Regions from separate parts of the Shewanella amazonensis SB2B genome, predicted to be linked through region 2. Evidence: predicted binding sites of a transcription regulator. Region 2 holds the regulator's gene; the other holds the start of a gene.
What was found. The regulator MetJ, encoded in region 2, represses methionine synthesis genes. The targets are predictions, from matches to a motif close to TAGACGTCTAGACGTCTA.
Positions count from the first base shown of each region.

Region 1 (5,382 bases), 1.7 Mb from region 2:
TTTCGTTACTGAACATCTGGTTCATAAACTGCTCGGTGGTGAAACCGCGATAACGCAGCGCGGCGTGCTCACGGTACTGGGCCAGAATAACGTCTTTCTCATCCAGCGCCGCAACGCTGCCGAGGATGGCCGCTTCTTCACCGGTACAGGTCATGTAAAAACTGATACGGCCCTGGCGCTGTGCGCCCAACATGCGCTCATCCAGCACACGGGTAAACACGCAGGCGTCGTAGATGCGCTGGGCGAGGGCTTCATCGATTTGAGGCAGAACGGCTTGCTCGTAGGGAGTGCCGTCTGCCTGAAGGATCTTGAGAATGGGGATGTGCAGCGACTCCCTGTCGAGGAAGGAGACTTTGTGCACTGTCTCTTGGTTTGTTGATGCGTTGCTCATATTCTGCTCTTGTTATCATTGAGGCCCACCCACGGCAGACCTGTATGTAAAACGCGGGATGAACATTACGTTAACGTAAACTACCTGACAATCATTACACTATGAAGGGAGACAAGTTTCCCCCGCCTGCATGTATTAATTGCTTTACAGCCCTATTCCACGTGAGGATTTACCGCGGGAACCAGCATGATGACGGTGCGCTGCCCCACGGGTACCTTGGCGTTGGGGAACACCACCGCCTCGGCTTCCTGCTCGACAAGAATATCCTTGCCGCCCTGACGTGCTATCACGTGGCCACGCGGGAAAGCGCTGAAGTTTTCGACATCAGTGCTGAAGGTAAATTCAAAGTCATCGACTTCCTTATTGATAACCCTGCACACCTGATAGAGGTTCACCTGGGTTTCATCAAAAGGTGCAAGCTCCAGTGGCTCAGCGCAAATCAGGCGCTTGAACATCTCCCGGGTATTGGCGAACTTACTCATGTCGTTCTGCCCCATGGGGTAGACCTTGCCAAGTTCTATGGTAAAGGCGTCGGCACGGAACAACTCGGAGGAGAAATAACTGAAGGTCGTGGTCGGTTCGTGGTGAAAGAGCACGGTATCAACGCCACTCGCCGCAAGGAACATGATTTGCTCACCGCTGAAGGCGCGGCCGGGGCGGTAAGGGTAGATAGCAAACTTTTCATGCTTAGAGCCGCGGATGGCCGTGTGTAAATCGTAATGAATACGCTGCCTGCCCTCACCTTTTTCCGCACCTTTTTCAAAGAAACGGGTGACATAGGTTTCAAGCTTTTTAGCCCGCACCCGCTCGGGGTTACTGAGTCCGGGCCCACGGCTGTGCTCACCGCTGAAAAGGCGGTTCATGTTTTCATCTACGATACGGGTGCCATTGTTGATGGCAGCAGGGTTACCAATGAGGAACAATACCCGCTCTTTGACCTGTAAACGTCCTTCCAGCACATCCTGAATAAGGCCATTACAGAGTTCAATAGGCGCGGTTTCATTTCCATGCACGCCGCTTGATAGCACTATGTCTTTATGGCTGTTGCCATCGACAGGCTCGAATACCAACACGCCTGTATCCCAGAGGCTGACCAAGGTGTGTCCGTACAGAGGTTGAGGGGCGATGGGGTCAAGGTGTTCGGGATTGGACAGGGTAAGATGCAAAAAATCTTTGCAGCCTTGCAGTAGGTTAAGCACTTGGGTCTCCTTTCTCTGAGGCTATGCTCGCTGAGAACTGCCTGTTGACCAGAGTAGTCACACATCCGATGGGCGACAATCCTTTTGGCCATGCAGTTTTTTGTGCCAATACTATCACAGCTGTTTGAGCCTGATCTCAATCATTTAGTCATGGATACACGGGAGCGGATAACAAACCGCTGTCACCCTCTTGCATTTCCACGTAAGTTTTATCACAATTTAGCCGTCCAGACATCCATAGAGGTTTCCATGTCACAATCCAATTCATCATTTGCCACTTTCGGCGCCGGCTGTTTTTGGGGTGTAGAGTATTTTTTCAGGCAGATCCCCGGCGTTATCAACGCCACCTGCGGGTACATGGGCGGAAACGACAAGTACTCCCGCTATGAAGATGTCAAAAAAGGCATCACAGGCCATGCCGAAGTGGTGCAGGTGGAATTTGACCCAAGCCAGGTAAGCTTTGATGATTTGCTGCAGGTGTTTTGGAAAAACCATAACCCTACCAGCCTCAACCAGCAGGGCGGCGATATAGGTACCCAGTATCGCAGCACCATCTTTTTCCACGACAAGACACAAAAGGAACAGGCTGAAGCGTCGAAGCTCGCCCTTGCCCGCTCTGGCCGCTGGGGAACCCGTCATATAGTCACTGAAATTGTACCGCTGCAGACCTTCCACGTTGCTGAGGAATATCACCAGAACTACATCGATAAAAACAACCTGCCCAGTTGCCACATCGAGTATTGATACCGCAAGCCGATGAAACAAGTCGTTATCCAATAAAAAACGCGCCCAACGGCGCGTTTTTTATACCTTCATATCAAACTGTGACAGCTTGATAGCCTTAAGCGCAGTACCCAACAAACTTTGCGCATCGGAAATCAACTCGCCAAGGTGCGCCTCACTGACAAAGCTTTCGGCATAGAGCTTAAACAAGGGCTCAGTACCGGATGGACGCGCGGCGAACCAGCCTTTATCGGTACACACCTTGATGCCACCAATGGCAGCACCGTTGCCGGGCGCCTTGGTCAGCACTGCGGTAATGGCATCGCCTGCGACAGAAGTCGCGCCAAGGGTTTGCGCATTCAGCGCACCGAACTTGGCTTTCATTTTGGGATTAAGTGGGCTATCGATACGTTTATAAAAACTGCGACCATGTTCGGCAACCAGCTCTTCGTAGCGCTCGGCAGGGGTTTTACCGGTAACCGCGAGAATTTCTGCCGCCAGCAGCGCCAGAATAAAGCCGTCTTTATCGGTGCACCAGGTGCTGCCATCCATTTTAAGGAAAGCCGCCCCGGCGCTTTCTTCACCGCCAAAACACACACTGCTATCAGCGAGGCCATCAACAAACCACTTAAAGCCCACGGGTACTTCCATCAGGGGAACCCCATGGGCCATGCAGACCTTGTCTATCAGGGCACTGGATACCAGGGTTTTGCCAACCGCCAACGTCTTGGCCCAGTTTGGCCTGTGGCCGAGCAGATAATCGATAGCCACTGCAAGATAATGGTTGGGATCCATCAGGCCACTACCGGGGCAAACAATACCGTGGCGGTCATAATCCGGGTCGTTACCGACACAGATATCAAACTCATCTTTATGTACCAATAGTCCTGCCATGGCATAGGGCGACGAGCAGTCCATGCGGATTTTTCCGTCTTTATCCAATGGCATAAAATCGAAGGTCGGATCAATTGCCTGATTTACCACCTCGATATTGAGCCCATAATGCTCGGCGATAGGCTGCCAGTAATGGATGCCGCTACCGCCCAGAGGGTCGACCCCCATACGCACACCGGCTTTAGCAATCGCGGCCATGTCAATGACTTCAGCAAGGCTTTGAACATAAGGCGAAATCAGGTCTACATGTTTAAGCAGCGAAAGACCAGAGGCGATACCGTAATTAACCCGACGAACACCATCCAGGCCGTGGGCGAGATAGTGATTGGCACGGGTTTCAATCCAGGAAGTGATATCCCCTTCCGCCGGCCCACCATGGGGCGGATTGTACTTGATACCCCCGTCCTGAGGTGGGTTATGTGACGGCGTGATGATGATACCGTCACTGAGCAATGCGTCTTCACCAGTTTGATGACGATTGGCAGCCACAATTGCCTGACTGACCACGGGTGTTGGTGTGTATGCGTCATCCCGCTGGGCCAACACCTGAACCTTGTTGGCAATCAGCACTTCAATCACAGACAAATACGCCGCCTGGGACAGCGCATGGGTGTCCATGCCAAGGTAAAGGGGACCTGTAATGTCAGCCTGGGTACGCCAGTCGACCACCGCCTGGGCAATGGCAAGGATATGCTGCTCGTTAAAACTTCGGTGAAATGCACAGCCGCGATGGCCGGAGGTACCGAAACTGACTTTCTGAGCGGGATCGCTTGCATCCGGCAAGAGTCGATAATAGTGGCTCATCAGTTTGGGGATATTAACCAAATCCCCTTGCTGTGCTTGCTTGCCTGCGCGGTCATGGATAGCCAAGACGGAATTCCTTATCGTGGATGGTTAATAGTGTCGTTTCAGGCGAGCGCCAGCTCACCCAGGGATTTGGCACGAACCGGATCGCAACCCAGTTGCACCAGGGCTTCTTCAAGTATGGTGCGCTTTTTGGCGGTATTATTGTTAGTGGTTACCCAAAAACCGCTTGAGCCAATTTCTTTGGGATTGGCCGACTGGCTTGCTTTGAGCAGGGCCTCTTTGGATGTGGCAAAGTAGAGACGATCGCGTCCCTGAATTTGCAGCACCTGTTCAAAACGCGAAGGCGCAGCCTGGTGCAAACATTCCAGAGCATAGAGAAAACGGCCTACGGCGCCTTTTTGCGCTGCCAGACCCGCTTCACTAAGCAAGTCTGAAAAATCAATCTCGGTCTGAGCAGCAACTTCCACTTCTGGTACTGGCTCAGGTTCAGCCTCACGCACCTGCACCGGCTCATGCTCCATGCCTGGCTCACTGATATCGACAGGCGCCACTTCAGAGACTTCGGCGACAGAGAGTCCCAGCAAACGCCGTAAAATATCCGATGCACTCTCACCGATACGTTCAGTCTTGCCGGCTATGTAACGATAGAGCTCTTCGTCCACTTCGATATATTTCATCACCAATGCTTTCCTTTTGTCTTATCAGGCACGCAAAGCATGCCGCTTCGCCGAAGAAAGCCCAGTGTAAGCCAGTCCAACAGATTGATAAAGCGCTCTAAAATGAAAACCGTGGCCGAGATGATGATTACGAAGCCAAGGAGCGAACAAGCGAGTGTTTTTTAAGCGCACACGGGACTTAATGGTCACTTTTCTTGCCTGCGCCCGGGCTTGGGGGCAAAATTGCCGCCTTTAGGTGTTAATCCCAATCAACGGGCAGGATTTACATGTCAGCGCAGCTTAACTATCAGACCCAGGGTGTAGGGGAAGACGTGGTTCTGGTTCACGGTCTTTTTGGCGATCTGGATAATCTAAAGGGACTGGCGCAGACCCTGGAGAGCGAATATCGCGTTACTCGTATCGATGTGCCCAATCACGGTCAGAGTCCCCACTGGGATACGATGGATTACCCAAGCCTGGCCCAGAGTCTGGTTTCATTGCTGGATGAACTGGGCGCAACCAAAGCACATCTCATTGGTCATTCCATGGGCGGTAAAATTGTGCTCGCAACGGCGCTTCTGCATCCTGACAGAGTCGCGTCCGTGGTTGCCGCCGATATCGCGCCCGTACCCTATGCCCCCCGTCATCAACGAGTGTTTGCTGCCCTCACCTCGCTGCCCCTTGATGGCAGCGTCGAGCGGAAAGAGGCCTT
Region 1 covers NC_008700.1:2,083,743-2,089,124, reverse strand. The annotation lists gene SAMA_RS08915 (thiamine pyrophosphate-dependent dehydrogenase E1 component subunit alpha) at 1-391, opposite strand, end outside; gene astE (succinylglutamate desuccinylase) at 544-1,590, opposite strand; gene msrA (peptide-methionine (S)-S-oxide reductase MsrA) at 1,840-2,334, shown strand; gene pgm (phosphoglucomutase (alpha-D-glucose-1,6-bisphosphate-dependent)) at 2,395-4,077, opposite strand; gene seqA (replication initiation negative regulator SeqA) at 4,116-4,691, opposite strand; gene SAMA_RS08890 (alpha/beta fold hydrolase) at 4,958-5,382, shown strand, end outside.
Region 1: msrA (peptide-methionine (S)-S-oxide reductase MsrA) is a predicted target of MetJ. The motif match lies at 1,811-1,828, and genes of this name have one in related genera.

Region 2 (5,382 bases):
CGCCACTGTTGTGCAAATCGTTAAGCGCATGCTGCACCGGCAAACCGGCACCGCAGCTGGCGTTGTAGCGCCAATAGAGACGACGGTTACCCAACTGCTGCTTGAGATCGCGATAAAAGGGCAAGGGACCAGAACCGGCCAGCTTATTTGCGCTCACCACATGAATACCACGGGCAAAAAACTCCGGGTACTGCAAGGTCAGGCTGGCACTGGCACTGATGTCCAGCGCAACCAGCTCATCGCAATTCAGTGTCGATAAGGCTTCGAACAACTGCCCGTACTGCCAGTCGGTGGCGTACTCCTCAAATTCGGTTTTCCAGTTCTCCAGGTGCACACCGGCATTGTTGATGTAGGCGCGGGAAGAGCTGACCAGCCCCACGAGTTCAATCCGCGCCTCCAGCTCACGGCACAGACTGCTTTGGGCCCGGCGAAACAGGCTTACCCAGGCTTCGCCGATGTTGCCAACACCAAGGAGAATGACGCCAATACGCTTGCGTGGCCCGGCGCAGCGGCGGTGCACCTTTTGCGTAAGCAGGTTCACCTGCGCCTTTGGCACCAGAGTCACCAGGCTCAGGGTATCATGATACAAAGGCTTGGCCTCGCGACTGAGCAGGCGGGCAAAACTCTTGCGGTACAGTACCGCATCGGCGCTCACCAGTGCCACCAAACCAAAATCGTTGCTGATGGAAACATCGCCCAGACCATATGCCTCGGCGTTCGCCTTTAAAAAGGCGCTGACCTGCTTAAGATTTTCCGGAGTATAGGCCAGTTCCAGCCCACCCCTGGAACCCTGCCAGCTTGCCAACGGCGTTAAGCCAGAGGCAGACAATGTTGCCAACAGGGCATCGGTGTCTGCCTGGGTGGTGAGGCTAAAGAGCGCCACTTCGCTCAGATTGGTGACAACCGGGGCACTGGCCTGAGAGCTGGTTGGAGCAACCAGAGTAAAATCGGTATGAGGCGCGTAGCTTGAGCGCACTGCCATGCTCACCTGGGTGTTGAACAGGGGCTGCAAAGTGCGGCTGTGTAACACAGGAGAACCCAAACGCGCCAGGCGGTCGGCCTCCGCCAGTGACATGCTCTTGAGCAGCTTGGCATCGTTTATCTTATTCGGGTCGGCGTTGAACACCCCTTCCACATCAGTCCAGATGGTGACCCGTTCGATATCTGCCAGACTGGCTATCAGGGTCGCGGAAAAGTCAGAGCCGTTACGCCCAAGCAACAGGGTTTCACCGGCCGGATTGGCGCAGATAAAGCCCGTGATAACAATGCGTTCGTTTTCATGTTCGGCCAGCATGGCAGCTACTTTTTCGCGGGACTCCTGCTCGCGAATATTGGGCACGGCGCCTTCATCTGCCACCAGTATGCTGCAGGCATCCACGTGGCTTGCCGCCACGCCGGATTCACGCAAGAGTGCCGCCATCAACCTGGCGGACCAACGCTCACCAAAGCTCACCACATGGCTGGTCTGATAATCGTTCAGAGTCGCCAATGACAGGAGACTGACCAGCTGAGCCTTGTCGGTCGACAGACGCTCACGCAGATAGCGAGCCTGCTCGGCACTGAGTAACTGTTCAATCAGGTTTTGCTGATAGCTAATCAGTACCTGTAACTCTTCCTGCCACAACTCACCGGCATCACGCAGCGAAAGCAGCTTATACAAAAAGTTGGTGGTTTTACCGGCGGCTGATACCACCACCAGATCGTCGCTGTGGCCCTGGGTCAACAGGATATGGGCCACGCGGCGGTAGCAATCGGCATCCGCCAAACTGGAGCCACCAAACTTATGCAAATGACAACGCGCCATCACTGACTCCTATTCAACAGGCTGCCACGGCAGCCAGGCCGGCTTGGATATCGGCCACTAAATCTTCTGCATCTTCAATCCCCACCGACAGTCGCAGCAGGGTGTCTTTAATTCCGGCCTCGGCGCGGGCTTCTGGCACCATGGCTCTGTGGGTCATGGTAGCGGGCACGGCAACCAGCGACTCAACACCTCCCAGGCTTTCGGCCACACTGAAGTGCTGTAATGCGTCGAGGAAAGCCACCAGTTCTTTTTCACCGCCCACCAGTTCAAAACTCAGCATAGCGCCAAAGCCTTTTTGTTGCCGTGCGGCTATGTCATGGCCTGGGTGGTCTGCAAGACCGGGGTAATACACCTTGCTCACCTGGGGGCTGTTCTTCAGCACGTCCACTATGCGCTGCGCATTGGATTGATGCTCACGTACCCGCACAGCCAGGGTACGGATACCACGAAGGGTAAGATAGCTGTCAAAGGCGCTGCCGGTCAGTCCCAGAGTATTGGACCACCAGTGCAGGGTTTCACCGAGCTCGGCATCCCTGGCAATCACGGCGCCGCCGACCACATCGCTGTGACCGTTAATGTATTTGGTGGTGGAGTGGATCACTATGTCGGCCCCCAAAAGCAGTGGCTGCTGCAAGATGGGCGACAGGAAGGTGTTGTCCACTACCACCAGAGCGCCAACTTCATGACTGGCGTCAGAGATGGCCTGAATGTCCACTACCCGCAGCAGCGGGTTGGATGGGGTTTCAAGCCACACCATGCGTGGCTTTTGGGCAATTACCGCCGCCAGCGCTGCATCATCTGTCTGGTCGACCACAGCCAGCTTAAAGGCACCTTTTTTGGCGAGGTTGGTAAAGAGACGATAGCTGCCGCCATAACAATCGTGGGGTACTACCAGAAGATCGTCCGGTCCCAGCAGGCTGGTCACCAACGTGATGGCAGCCATACCTGTGCATGTAATAATGCCGGTCGCACCCTGCTCCAGCTCGGCCAACGCCTCGCCCAGAATACAGCGGGTCGGGTTACCCGAGCGGCTATAGTCAAATTTGCGCGGATTCTTGTGGCCATCGAAGGAGTAATTGGTCGACAGATAAATGGGAGGAACCACGGCACCATGCTGGGTATCGCTCTCTATGCCCTGACGCACCGCGATGGTGGCTGCTTTGCGCTGTGTCATTTTGTACTCCTCCGATGTTACCGCACGGAAATAAAGATGTCTGGATGGCTAAATTTACCTAAGCACCGGCAACAGGTCAATAGGCATAAAGACGTTTAGACGTCTAAACGTAAGAAAATCTATTGATGTTTGGGGTGATTTCGCAGCAATAATTTGACTGTAGTTTGTAAGGGTTTAAAATCTGCTGCGAATTTTGGAATAAACAGGTGAGTCAATGACTGAGTGGAATGGCGATTACATCAGCCCCTATGCTGAGCACGGCAAAAAGAATGAGCAAGTGAAAAAGATCACCGTGTCTATTCCTTTAAAAGTGTTGAAGATCCTCACTGACGAGCGTACCCGTCGCCAGGTGAACAACCTTCGTCACGCCACCAACAGTGAACTGCTGTGTGAAGCCTTTTTGCATGCTTACACCGGCCAGCCACTGCCAAACGACGATGATCTGTCCAAGGACAAACCCGACTCCATCCCATCAGAGGCGAAAAAACTGATGGATGAGATGGGCATCGAATGGGAAGACATGGAATAACTCTCCCAGCTGTATATCACAAGGACCCGAACGGGTCCTTGTGTCGTTTTTGGAGTCGCTTTTGATGTTTCCCGACCTCATCACCCTGGGCCTTGCCCTGCTGATTATTTTCAGCGGTGCCCTGATTCAAAGCCTGATTGGCTTTGGTCTTGCCGTGGTGGCCAGCCCGCTCTTGTATCTGGTTGAACCCGAACTGGTGCCCGTGCCCGTTATTCTGATGGGCTTCTCCATCGCCCTGCTCACTTTGCTCAGAGAGCGCAGCGCCCTGGAGTTTGCCGGTCTTCAGTATGCCCTGCTTGGACGCATTCCGGGGGGTATTCTGGGTGCAAGTCTGCTGCTCATGGCACCTCAATCCATATTGGGGCTCGCCATAGCCGTGATTGTGGCGCTGGCCATGATGCTGAGCCTGATGAAAATCAGCGCGCCCATTAATCGCCTGACCCTGTTTATCGCTGGCACTGTGTCCGGTATCTTTGGCACCATAGCCGCCATTGGCGGCCCACCAATGGCGATTCTGCTGGCCGGTAAAGACCCCAATAAATTCCGCGCGGCCCTGTCGGCATTTTTTATTTTCAGCTCATTGATAGCCTTGAGTATCCTGGCCTTTGCCGGTTTGGTAACTGTGTCGCAGCTCCAATGGTCAGTCATCCTGTTGCCCGCGGTATTTTGCGGTTATTGGGTAGCAGGTCGCCTCCTTGGGCGGGTCGATAAGCAAAAAACCAGAGTCGCGACTCTGGTTCTTTGCTCAATCAGTGCTTTGGTGCTGGCGGCCAAGTCACTGGTGGTTTTGCTGGCAAGTTAATGCGGCAAAGGTGCTGCAGGCTTAAAAGTGATAGGAGCTTTGCAGCACGGCACCCACTGTGTCTTTATCTCCCCACATACCGGCCAAATCCAGCTTGAATCCTGAACCTATCTGAAAACCGGTACCGAAAGAATAGATATCGGCGGTCATGTCATTGAGATCCTGTCGGTAACCCAACCGCAGTGACAACCAATCCAGCGCATGCCATTCGGCTCCCAAGCGCCAATATTTGGTACCCTCAAGACCAACAAACTTCTCGTTATCCATTAAATCCAGGTCAGTACTCAGCTGCCAATTGCCACTTTGAAACGCGGCGCCAAAAGTGACCATGGGACCTGCCCGATAAATGGCACTGACCCCTTCTGACTCTACGGTATCCAGCTCACGCTCAATCAAATTCCGGCCCACCAGCCCCAGTGTCAATCCGTCCATGGGCATCATGGCAATACCGGCATCCAGGTTAAAGCCCGTATCATCGTTGCGATAATCGTCGCTGTCGAAATCACCGGCATCGAAATTGTTGGCACTGACCGCATAATTAAAGCTGTCGAGCCGCTGCAGTTTGGGAGTCAACCCCACGGTAACGGGCATATTGACTATGGATAACGGCAAGCTGACCGAAAGCGCCAACTCAGATGAAGCGCCGGCAATCACCCGCCCCTGGGAGGTTAAATCGTCCAGCGCCGGCGGAGCCTGTGGGTCGAGGGCTTCCAGAAGCTGGATGTCCGCATCGCTGATGTCCGCCAAGGCAATACCATCGAGGTAACTGCGGTAATAAATACCCCAGCTGATTCCTTTGGTGGGCATGGCAAAGCTGAACCCTATGCCTGCAGAGGCGTACGCGGTATTGCCATCCAGCCCACGTAAATCACCAAGCAAGGCCTGACGAAAGCTATCGATGGCATCCACATCCCCTCTGTCGATTGCGCCGTCCAGGCCGTCGTAATTATCTTCGAGGGTGTCGAACTTGTCGGTCATATTGTCCTGATCAGAGACCTCTGCACCAAGCACAGGAATAAGCAGTCCAAAGTCTCCTTCGGTATAACCGGGTAAAGACAGGAGCGCCGGGTTCA
Region 2 covers NC_008700.1:3,757,874-3,763,255, forward strand. The annotation lists gene SAMA_RS16520 (bifunctional aspartate kinase/homoserine dehydrogenase II) at 1-1,804, opposite strand, end outside; gene metB (cystathionine gamma-synthase) at 1,818-2,978, opposite strand; gene metJ (met regulon transcriptional regulator MetJ) at 3,193-3,507, shown strand; gene SAMA_RS16535 (sulfite exporter TauE/SafE family protein) at 3,572-4,309, shown strand; gene SAMA_RS16540 (conjugal transfer protein TraF) at 4,331-5,382, opposite strand, start outside.